One region of the Vibrio porteresiae DSM 19223 genome, then DNA from elsewhere that is predicted to be linked to it. Evidence: riboswitches for the same ligand, from Rfam matches in the RefSeq annotation. Region 1 holds a riboswitch; the other holds the start of a gene.
What was found. Region 1 has a riboswitch for cobalamin ahead of OCV11_RS20470 (cobyrinate a,c-diamide synthase). Riboswitches for the same ligand answer to the same signal wherever they lie in the genome.
Positions count from the first base shown of each region.

Region 1 (5,595 bases):
ACATCGCAAGTCATCTTATGCGTGGCATAACGCAGCATATGCTCGACTTTTTCGACAATCGCTTTGGCGATTTCGTCATACACGTCATCAAAACCTTGCTCGTGAATCAGCTCCATTGCGGCTTCGGTGGTCGGGCAAGCAAACACCGCTTTGAGCAGATCGTTCGGCGCGCCAAGTAAAGCCAAATGCGTGACCAAGGTTTCCATGCGCGCATCCGCTACATGGGAGTGCGTATGAAACACCCCCGCCGCCACTTTGACCAATTTGCCCAAGTGCCCGACCATGATCACCCGTTTAAATTGCAGGCGATTGGCTTCTTGCAGCATGTAGCCGACAAAGTTGCTCATGTTCACAACCAAATCGCCGCTTAAATGCAGCTCATCGGTGACAAAGCGTTCGCCATGATTGCCCGGCACGAAAATGATTTCTTCCATGCCAAAGGCGCGTTTTTGCTCCAGCTCAATCGCAAGAGATCGTTTCCAGCTCTCTTCCGACATCGGCGTCACAATGCCCGTGGTGCCTATAATGGAAATGCCGCCTTCAATGCCCAACCGAGCGTTGTAGGTGCGCGTGGCACGCTCTTCTCCTTCTGGAGCAAAGATAACCACTTTTGCCCCTTGATTAGGGCCAATCACGCCGCGCACTTCTTGCTCGATGGTATGACGTGGCGTTTTATTGATTGCCGCCCAACCAATCGGTAGACCGACGCCTTTTTGCGTCACTACACCCACGCCTTCACCGCCGGTGATTTCAATGTCGGTGCTCTCTTCTAACAAGGACACACGCGCAAAAATCAACATGTCGTGAGTGGCATCCACATCATCGCCACCATCTTTGCGTATCGCCGCGGCCGCTTCATTGCCTTGAATGGAAGGCTCTTCCACATTCAAATTGAGCGTCACACCTGATGGCGTCACAATCGATACCTGATAGATCAGCTGTTGGCGCGCAATCATCAAGGCGGCTACTTTCGCCGCAGCCGTGGCGCACGATCCGGTGGTGTAACCTTTGCGATAAGCTTTACCGCGATGCCACACTAACTCCTCGCCGCCGGGGCTGGCACTGGCGCTAATCGGTGAGGCTTGCTGAGTCTCTTCGCTCATGCGTTTGCCTTATTGTGATTGGCTTGGGCTTTTGCATCGTCGGCTGCCATATCGCGAATGTGGTACAGCACTGCATTAATAATGGCTGCCGCCACATTGCTACCGCCTTTACGACCAAGCGCTGCAATGTGTGGGAAACGGCTTTCGTGCAGGGCTTGTTTTGATTCTGCTGCACCGACAAAGCCTACCGGCACACCAATGGCGATGGGCAAATCAGCTGCATCAAAACGCCCTTCATGACTGAGCAATTGGAACAACGCCGTTGGCGCATTACCAAACACGAACACATGGTTACCCTCTTCTTGCACCACTTTATCGACCGCAGCCATAGAGCGAGTAATCCCGTTGGCTTTGGCAATTTCGGCCACTTCTGGATCAGCGATATAACAGCGCGTTTCGCAGCCGTATTCGGCTAATAAGCGTTTGTTAATGCCTGATAACGCCATGGTGGTATCGGTGACTAAGGTGCAACCCGAGCGAATCGCTTGTTGCAATTTATCCAACACATCCGGTGAGAATTTTAAGATCTCCAACCAATCAAAATCCGCTGTGGTATGAATGGCGCGGGTGATGATCTTTTTCTCTAACTCATTGTGAAAACGGTACTCGGGAAACTCTTCCGCGATGATGCCGTCAATGATTTCAAAGCTTGTGCTTTCAATGAGTTGCGGCTGTTGAATAAAGGTCATAGTGATTCCCTAATGCATAATCCAAGAACAAAGTGTGAAAATAATCAGTGCGGCGCACGAAGCAACAAACAACATTTGGTTCGCATTGACGATGTCTTGCGGCTCAATATCGCGCTTAAGATCGCCAATCCATGGTTTTTCCACCATCTGACCAAAATAGCGATTTGGCCCACCCAATTGCACACCCAGCGCGCCTGCCACAGTCGCCTCTGACCAAGCAGAATTGGGGCTTTTATGCTGATAGCGATCGCGCCAGCCAATGTGCAGCGCACTACGCCAATCCAGTTTGAGCACCCACGCGGCGATGGTTAACAGCAACCAACCTAAACGTGCTGGGATAAGATTGAATAAATCATCCATCTTAGCCGAAACAAAGCCTAACTCGCGGTAACGGTCATTTTTGTAACCCACCATCGAATCGAGGGTATTGATCGCCTTGTAGGCCATCGCCAACGGCACGCCTCCAATGAACAGATAAAAGAGCGGTGCAATCACGCCATCGACACTGTTTTCCGCCACGGTTTCGACCGTGGCGCGAGTAATTTGCGGCGCTTCGAGTTGTGAAGTATCACGACCAACAATGTAGGAGAGCATGATGCGACTTTGGCCTAAATCCCCTTGTTCGAGGGGCTTCATCACATCCAAAGCGCAATCTTTGAGGCATTTACCCGCCAGTACCGTCAGTGCCAGCCAAAGCTCGACCGCCGATCCCAATAACCAGTGCCAATGGAACAGACTAAACAGCAAACCTTGCGTGACCGCGTAACTTCCACCAACGATCACCACCCATAAAATGCCACCTGCGATGTAGAGCCACTGCGGCTTTTCACCTAAGCTGCGCAGCCATTTCTCCATCCGGCTGATGGACGTTCCTATCCAACGAATCGGATGCGGCCAACTCGGCGGATCGCCAATCAGCCAATCGAGAAGAAACGCAAACCAGATGATGACGAGACTCATTTTGTTGCCTCTTGGGTTGAGTTAATACGCAACTGTTGCTGCTCTTTCGCCAGCGTAAACCAATGCTGAATCAGCTCGGGCTGCTGAGCAAAATGCAGGTGCAGATAGGTCGCTAAGGTATTACCGACTTGATAACCACCACCCCAACGCGAAATGATGTCACCATCGCGTTCTTTGGTCATATCGAACACGGGCTCAAGCTCGGTCGTAAACTCGGAATAGTGAAATTCGTGACCGCGTAACACAGTCTGTTGCGGACAAATCACTGTATTAACATTGGCTGTAGCAAAGCAATAACCAAAACGTTTCAATGACTTAGTCATCACACTACTGCCAGACAAAATCCCCACCATAGGGTGTGTGTCCCCGTTAGTATCGCTAAGGCTGTCGCCGAGATACATCAAGCCGCCACACTCGGCATAAATTGGGGTACCTTGTTGATGGAGGGTGCGCAGTGATGCAAGCATGCTGCTATTTTGCGCCAATTGTGCGCCATACGATTCAGGATAACCGCCGCCGATGTACACCAAATCACACTCGGGTACGGCGACATCTTCTAGAGGGCTAAAACGCACAATGGTCGCGCCCTGCTGCTCAAGTAAATCGAGGTTATCTTGATAATAAAAGTTAAACGCGTTGTCGTGCGCTAGCGCGACGGTTAAACCCAAGCCCGCTTGTGCAACCGGCGCTTCAGGTTCGGAAAAATCAAACTCACTAAAGCCTGCTTCTTGGTCGGCAATATCACTGATGGCGAGTAAGGCATCCAAATCGATGTGCTCTTCAATTGCCTTAGCAAGAGTTTGCCAATGTGGGTCAAAGCGTGACGATTCTTGCGCCGTCAACAAACCTAAATGGCGCTCAGGCAATTCGATTTCTGGCAACTTAGGTAGGCGACCTAATACGGGAATTTGGCAGTATTTTTCCACTGCCGCGCGAATCAAATCCAAATGGCTATCGGAATTGACGTTATTGAAAATTACCCCAGCGATATTGAGTTCAGGGTCGAAGTGTTGAAAACCCATCACGGTCGCTGCTGCCGAAGTAGACACCGCTCGTCCATCCACCACCAAAATCACCGGTAGATTCAAATCACGGGCAAGGCCTGCTGTGCTGCAATAATGCGGGTCGACGCCATAGCCATCGTAAAGGCCCATCACCCCTTCAATCACGGCGATATCGGCTTGGGAAGTATGAGAATAGAAAAGAGAACGCATGGTTTCTGCGGGCAGCATAAAGGCATCCAAATTACGCGATGCCACGCCACTGACACGAGTGTGCCAAGCGGTATCGATATAGTCCGGTCCGACTTTATAAGGTTGTACCGCTAAACCGCGATTGGTTAGCGCCTTTAATAGACCCAAAGTCATGGTTGTTTTTCCACAACCACTGTTTGTTCCGGCAATCACAAATGCTTTCATATTCCACCACAAGGTATGAGTAAGTCCTTGGCGGAGAGATCTGAAAAACAAGTGTTACAGCAACTCCCATACGGCAGCTCTGCTCGACTGTTTCCACTCTCTTCCCACCGAAGGAGTTTGGAGTTCATAGTGACTCGTCTTCTGGCTTAGCGTCATTCGCTTTGGCTCCTTCCCGTTTTCTACAAACAGTGGTTTTAGCCAAATTGTCAGCATTACAGCAGCGGGGGCTGCGGAGGATTCTCACCTCACTTCCGGTGCATCGCTCAAACGATGCGCATCTCTATGAAAAACGGATAAATAAACGTGCTACTATACCTCAAGCTTATCCCAAGCGACATGCGCTTTGCGCTGCATTGTTTACCTTCGTGACCCTTTCCATATAACCCTTGCTATGTAACCAAGCTAGGTATCCAAGTTATAGAACCAAGCACCTTTAATGTAACCAAGCACCAGCGCGCTAAAAGCGAATAACAGCACAAATTTTTAGCCAGATGTTGCACAACTGCATAATTACGCCAATCTCGCTAATATCGATGATCTATTGATGAACTTAAATCACCTTAATGGTCATCACTTTCTGTGCTGTTACACAAATTTGAAGTGCTACCATATTAATATTTGACCTAGTCAATCAATGATGTAGATCAACAGAATTTGGTTTTCTTGCCATCTTAGCCAAATTGCACAAAATAAATTCTTTCCGGAAAATCAAACGCTTTAAATATTTCACCACATTGGTGATTTCTTCGGCTAAATTGAATTTTATTCATCTACAAATTGAAATAATTTCATTTATTCGCGGCACTATTTTATTACTCTGTTTATTTCTCTATTTATTTTTTCGTAAATCGTTATTAACTGACACATTATTGTCGTGGCTCAAAAAAAGAGGCGATCAGCGGTGTTACTGTCAAACGCAGATACCAAATAACATCAATAAGATAGTGCTCGATAAACCATCGCAAGGCAGCATGATGGCTATCAAGGCTGAATAAAGAGAAATGTAACTATGCCAGGAAAAGTATGGCTCGTCGGAGCAGGCCCAGGAGATCCCACCCTTATCACAGTGAAAGGATTGCACTGCATCCGCCAAGCTGATGTCTTGGTCTACGACCGACTTGTGTGTAAAGAGTTGCTCAGTGAAGCAAGTGCGCAATGTGAAATGATCAATGTGGGCAAAACCCCTAACTTTCATCCTATACCACAAGAAGAAATCAATAATATCTTGATAAAACATGCACTTCAGGGGCAGAATGTTGTTCGGCTAAAAGGTGGCGACCCCTACGTGTTTGGTCGCGGTGGTGAAGAAGCAGAAGCGCTGATCCCACACCAAATCCCGTTTGAAGTGGTGCCGGGTATCACCTCTGCGATTGGTGGCTTGGCCTATGCGGGCATTCCTGTCACCCATCGTGATTGCGCCTCTTC
Region 1 is NZ_AP024896.1:854,418-860,012, reverse strand. It holds gene cbiD (cobalt-precorrin-5B (C(1))-methyltransferase CbiD) at 1-1,103, opposite strand, end outside; gene OCV11_RS20480 (cobalt-precorrin-8 methylmutase) at 1,100-1,792, opposite strand; gene cbiB (adenosylcobinamide-phosphate synthase CbiB) at 1,802-2,752, opposite strand; gene OCV11_RS20470 (cobyrinate a,c-diamide synthase) at 2,749-4,170, opposite strand; cobalamin riboswitch at 4,285-4,467, opposite strand; gene cobA (uroporphyrinogen-III C-methyltransferase) at 5,180-5,595, shown strand, end outside.

Region 2 (5,595 bases), on a different replicon from region 1:
TACTCGAGATTGGGGAAATCATGGATTGTGGTTAGCAATGCTTAGCTTTTTAGCCATGAGGGGGTTAACTCTCGCGGTGGTGATGACTGTGCAATGGCGTCAGCAACGATTTTTCTTGTAACTTTCAACTTTGGTAAATAGAGAACCCGCCTAACAAAGTGGCGGGTTCTTTCGTTGATAGCATTAGAAAAGTCGGTTCAGACCATTTAATGCAGCAACACGATAAGCTTCAGCCATGGTTGGATAGTTGAAGGTCGTGTTAACAAAATATTCGATGGTATTAGCTTCGCCTTTTTGCTCCATGATGGCTTGGCCGATATGGATAATTTCTGCAGCGCGTTCACCGAAACAGTGGATGCCAAGTATTTGCTTGGTATCTCGATGAAACAGGATTTTTAGACTGCCGACATCCTTACCAGAAATTTGTGCTCGAGCAAGATGTTTAAAAGATGAGCGTCCTACTTCATACGGTATTTTTGCCGCTGTCAGTTCTTGTTCAGTACGTCCAACAGAGCTGATTTCTGGAATGGTGTAAATTCCTGTTGGAATGTCTTCAATCAGTTGGCTAGAAGCTTGGCCGAAGGCAATTGCTTGAGCAACAAATCGTCCTTGGTCGTAGGCTGCACTAGCAAGACTTGGATAACCGATCACGTCTCCCACGGCATAAATGTGTTCAGCTTCCGTTTGGTAATTCTGATTAACCTGTAACTGCCCTCGAGGGTCTGCTTCTAGTCCTACCGCAGTCAAATTTAACTGTTCAGTATTACCTGTTCGGCCGTTAGCGAACAAAAGACAGTCGGCTTTCATTTTCTTGCCTGATTTCAGGTGCAAGATAACCCCATCGTCTTTGGCCTCAACCGACTGGTAAGTTTCATCGTTACGGATGATGATGCCGCTATTCCAGAAGTGGTAAGACAGCGCATCTGAAATCTCGTTGTCCAGAAAAGAAAGTAAACGGTCGCGAGTATTAATTAAGTCGGTTTTAACGCCTAAGCCCCTAAATATCGATGCGTACTCACAACCAATGACCCCTGCACCATAAATAATGATATGTTTAGGATCGTGATTGAGGCTGAGAATGGAGTCACTGTCATATACTCGTGGGTGATTGAAGTCGACATCTTTCGGTCGATAAGGACGAGAGCCTGTCGCGATAACGAATTTATCAGCAGAATAGTGTTCAATCCCCCCTTCTTTGTCTTGCACGGCTACGGTATGTGCATCGACAAACTTGGCAGCACCAAAGAGTAGGGTGCAATCGTTACGATCATAAAAGCCTTGTCTTAAGCGAGTTTGCTTATCTATGACACTTTTAGCGTGACCCAGAATATCGGAAAAGGAAGCGTGAAGGCTGGTTCGGTTTTTACAAAAAAGAGGGTTGTTATTGAATTCGATAAAACGGCTGACGGCATGACGCAGTGCTTTTGATGGAATGGTTCCCCAGTGAGTACACCCGCCGCCAACGCTGTTTTCTTTTTCTATTATTGCAACGTTTTTACCTGCCTTAGCTAGGCCCATGGCAGCACCTTCGCCACCGGGACCACTGCCGATAACGATCACGTCAAAATGGTTGTTGGGTGTCATTGGAAATCCTTTCTTTTTGTTTACATTGTTGTTTCTTTATATTAACCCACTTGAAACGTATGAAAACTGAACGGACGTAACACAGTGGTCAGGATCACGCTGTTATTTTTTTAAACGGGAATGTGTTTAGTTTACTTTCATCTAAGTTGCTAATAGTCACTCTGCAGGTGATTTATCTGCCATCATCAAAATTTGATGTTAAATAACAGCGAGTTGTCTCAATGGGTAGATCAAGCGTTTACCGAATCAGGCAACTTATTTTGTTACTTAGACAATGCGCGTAATCAGGTTATAGTATGGTTCATAGTTTCCTTAATCGAGAAATGATTCCCTATGAAATCCACAGGAATCCGCGCCCAGCAAAAAGAAAAGACTCGTCGTTCGCTTATTGACGCGGCATTTAGTCAATTGAGCGCCGAAAGAAGTTTCTCGAACCTAAGTCTTCGAGAAGTTGCTCGGGAAGCTGGTATAGCACCTACCTCATTTTATCGTCACTTTAAAGATATGGACGAATTGGGCCTGACCATGGTGGACGAAGGCGGCTTGCTATTGCGTCAACTTATGCGCCAAGCTCGTCAACGGATTGTGAAAGAGGGCAGTGTCATTCGAACATCGGTTGAAACTTTCATGGAGTTTATCTCTAATAGCCCTAACGTATTTCGTTTATTACTTCGTGAACGCTCTGGCACCTCTTCTGAGTTTCGTGCAGCAGTTGCCAGAGAAATTCAGCATTTCTCTGCTGAGTTGGCTGAATATCTTGTTGCTATGGGGATGCATCGTTCTGAGGCTGAAACACAGGCAGAAGCATCGGTTACTTTGGTGTTTTCTTCCGGAGCTGAGGCGTTAGATCTCAATCGCCAAGAGCGAGAAGAATTGGCTATTCGCTTAATTAAGCAGTTACGAATGATTGCCAAAGGGGCACATTGGTATCGCAAAGAACGTGAACACAATTTAGTAAAGGATGAATAAAATGTCGGCGCAAAATGACAAATCCAATCCAGGTTCGGAAAGAAAAACGCTGGTCCTAGCGCTTATTGCGGGGATGTGTGGGGATGCCATTTTATCTTGGCTTACAATGAGCGAGGTTTCGTTCTCTATCTTTCCGTTGATTGCTCTAGTATTAACGCTACAAGCTCTTTATCAAGAATATTTACGTCATCCTATCGCAGAGGATGTCCCTCTAGTCGGACTGGCATGTTTTTTTGTCGGTGCATTCGGCCATTCGGCATTTCTGAAGGCTCAGTATCCAGAGGCAGGGTCTAACTTCTTTTCTCTGATTATTCTGCTGGTGTTGGTGTTATGGATTGGTAAGAAGCTCGGGTTTCTGTCACGCAAAGAGAACAAATAAAAAAACGAGCCGCTGGCTCGTTTTTTTATGAAATGGAAGAAACTACTTTCTTTCCAAGAAGACACCGGCTTCCATATGGTGGGTATATGGGAACTGATCAAATAGAGCGAAGCGAGTGACTTTATGTGTCTCACTCAGTACTTCTAGGTTTTCTTTAAGTGTTTCTGGGTTACATGAAATATACATAATGCGTTCGTAACCTTGGACCATTTTGCACGTGTCGATATCCATGCCAGAGCGTGGAGGATCGACAAAAATGGTATTGCAGTTGTAGCTTTTTAGATCAATACCATTATCTGCTAGACGACGAAATTCGCGTTTTCCTTCCATTGCTTGGGTAAACTCTTCTGCGGACATTCGGATGATCTGCACATTATCAATCTTGTTCGCAGCAATATTGTACTGGGCTGAATCAACAGAAGGTTTGGCCAACTCTGTCGCTAATACTCGGTCAAAGTTTTGTGCAAGTGCTAATGAGAAGTTACCATTACCGCAGTACAGTTCAAGTAAGTCACCTTGGCTACCCTGAGTACAATCAACGGCCCATTCCAACATTTTCTGTGCCACTGAGCCATTAGGCTGAGTAAAGCTATTTTCTACTTGTTGATAGATGTATGGCTGACCATTTACGTGCAATTTTTCTACTACGTAATCGCGATCCAAAACAATCTTCATCTTACGCGCACGACCGATCAGGTTAACGTTGTAACCCTCGTCAGTGAGTGTTTGCTTTAGTGCTTTCGCCAAATCAATCCAATCTTGTTCCAATTGACGGTGATACAGCAGAGAAACAAGAATTTCACCGCTTAAAGTAGATAGAAAGTCGACTTGGAAGAGCTTACGACGCAATACATCTTCTTTCTTCAACTCTTCGACCAGGCGTGGCATCAGTTGATTGATCAGTTCGCTTGCTGCAGGAAATTGATCAACGCGGTACTTTTCACGAGTTTCTTGGTTGAACATGATGTAGTAAAGGTCTTCACCTTCATGCCATACACGAAACTCAGCACGCATACGATAAAACTGACTTGGAGACTCGAATACTTCTAACTCGGGTACGTTATACGGAGCAAACATCTCATTCAGACGAGAGACTTTTTCTGCTAACTGTTCAGAGTAGCGGTTAGGGTTGACATCAAGAGTCGCCATTACATTACCTTTTTATGGTGTGCGTTATTTCAGAGCGCAGATTTTATTCAATACCAGGCTCATGTCCAGTTTTGTCCCACTCTTATTCATCCAATTATGTAAAAAAGAATAATCTAATAAATCTTTTCTAGACAATATTAGAATAGCTCCATAGTATCGCAGATAAGTTGGTGTAATTTAGATGCCTAGACGGCTATTTATTACTTAAAAGGGAATCTGGTGTAACTCCGGAACTGACGCGCAGCGGTAATAGAGAACGAAAGCTCATTTGATGACACTGCTTTTTGTGGGAAGTCGAGTAAGTAGGATAACAGCTCTTAAGTCCGAATACCTGCCAACAGCTGAGATAAAAGAGGCATATAGCCCAGACTCAGTGACTTTAACGCGATCTAGGAAAAAGTAATGAAAAAGTCTCTTCTCGCAATGGCAGTGGTGTCATCTGTGTCGTATGCACCTGTCTCTCTTGCTCAACAAACTCAATCGGATGAAACAGTGGTCGTCACTGCGAACCGATTTGCTCAAACAGTAAAATCAACAACGGTTCCTGTCGAAGTGGTTACTCGACAAGACATCGAACGTATCCAAGCTAATAATCTACTGGAAGTCCTAAGAACCCTACCTGGCGTGCAAGTTGCCACTAATGGCGGTTATGGACAAAGCCAGAGTTTATTTGTGCGTGGTACCAATTCGAATCATGTTCTCGTTCTAATTGATGGAGTACGTTTTGGTAGTGCGACATCTGGCACGGCAGCTATTTCTGCTATCCCGTTAGTTGGTGTGGAACGGATAGAGTTTTTACGTGGTAGTCGAGCAGCATTGTATGGTTCTGATGCCATTGGTGGTGTGATTAACATTATCACCGCAACTACTGGTTCAGAGCATAAAGTGACAGCAACTGCTGGTAGTGATAACTACTACTCTGGTCAATTACTCACATCAGGTAATGTGAGTAAGAAGCTTCATATGTCTCTTGGGTTGTCAGGGGTTGATACTGATGGATATTCAGTAAAAACTTCTGAACCAGATAGAGATGGCTATCGTGCTAAAAGTGCGACGACCAATGTGCATTATCAAGTGAATGATAACTGGGATGCTGGTTTATTGGTAATGACGGAAAAAGGTAACGTGGAATACGATGGTTATTATAACCGTGGTGACGAAACCTTATATAACATTGTTACTCGCCTAAATTATCGTGATTCAGATTGGCAATCTCGCTTAACAGCAAGCACTAACCAAGACAAGTCCGATAGTTTCTCATCATCGTCAAAGGGGCGCTATCAGACTAATCGTCATGAATTTTCCTTTGATAACCAATATGCTCTAACGGAGGCTCTATCCCTCGGTGGCGGTATTAACTGGTATAAAGATGACGTTTCTCAATCGTCTGTTGCTTATGATGAAGGTTCTCGCTCTAACCTAGGTGTGTACTTAAATTCACTTTATCAGCTAGAAAAGTACGATGTCGAAGCAGCGGTTCGCAGCGATGATAACCAACGTTACGGTCAAAATAC
Region 2 is NZ_AP024895.1:3,473,521-3,479,115, reverse strand. It holds gene dinF (MATE family efflux transporter DinF) at 1-121, shown strand, start outside; gene sthA (Si-specific NAD(P)(+) transhydrogenase) at 184-1,584, opposite strand; gene fabR (HTH-type transcriptional repressor FabR) at 1,918-2,553, shown strand; gene OCV11_RS15910 (YijD family membrane protein) at 2,555-2,932, shown strand; gene trmA (tRNA (uridine(54)-C5)-methyltransferase TrmA) at 2,975-4,081, opposite strand; cobalamin riboswitch at 4,233-4,434, shown strand; gene OCV11_RS15900 (TonB-dependent receptor domain-containing protein) at 4,484-5,595, shown strand, end outside.
Region 2: linked by a shared signal. The riboswitch ahead of OCV11_RS15900 (TonB-dependent receptor domain-containing protein) and the one ahead of OCV11_RS20470 (cobyrinate a,c-diamide synthase) in region 1 are both predicted to bind cobalamin.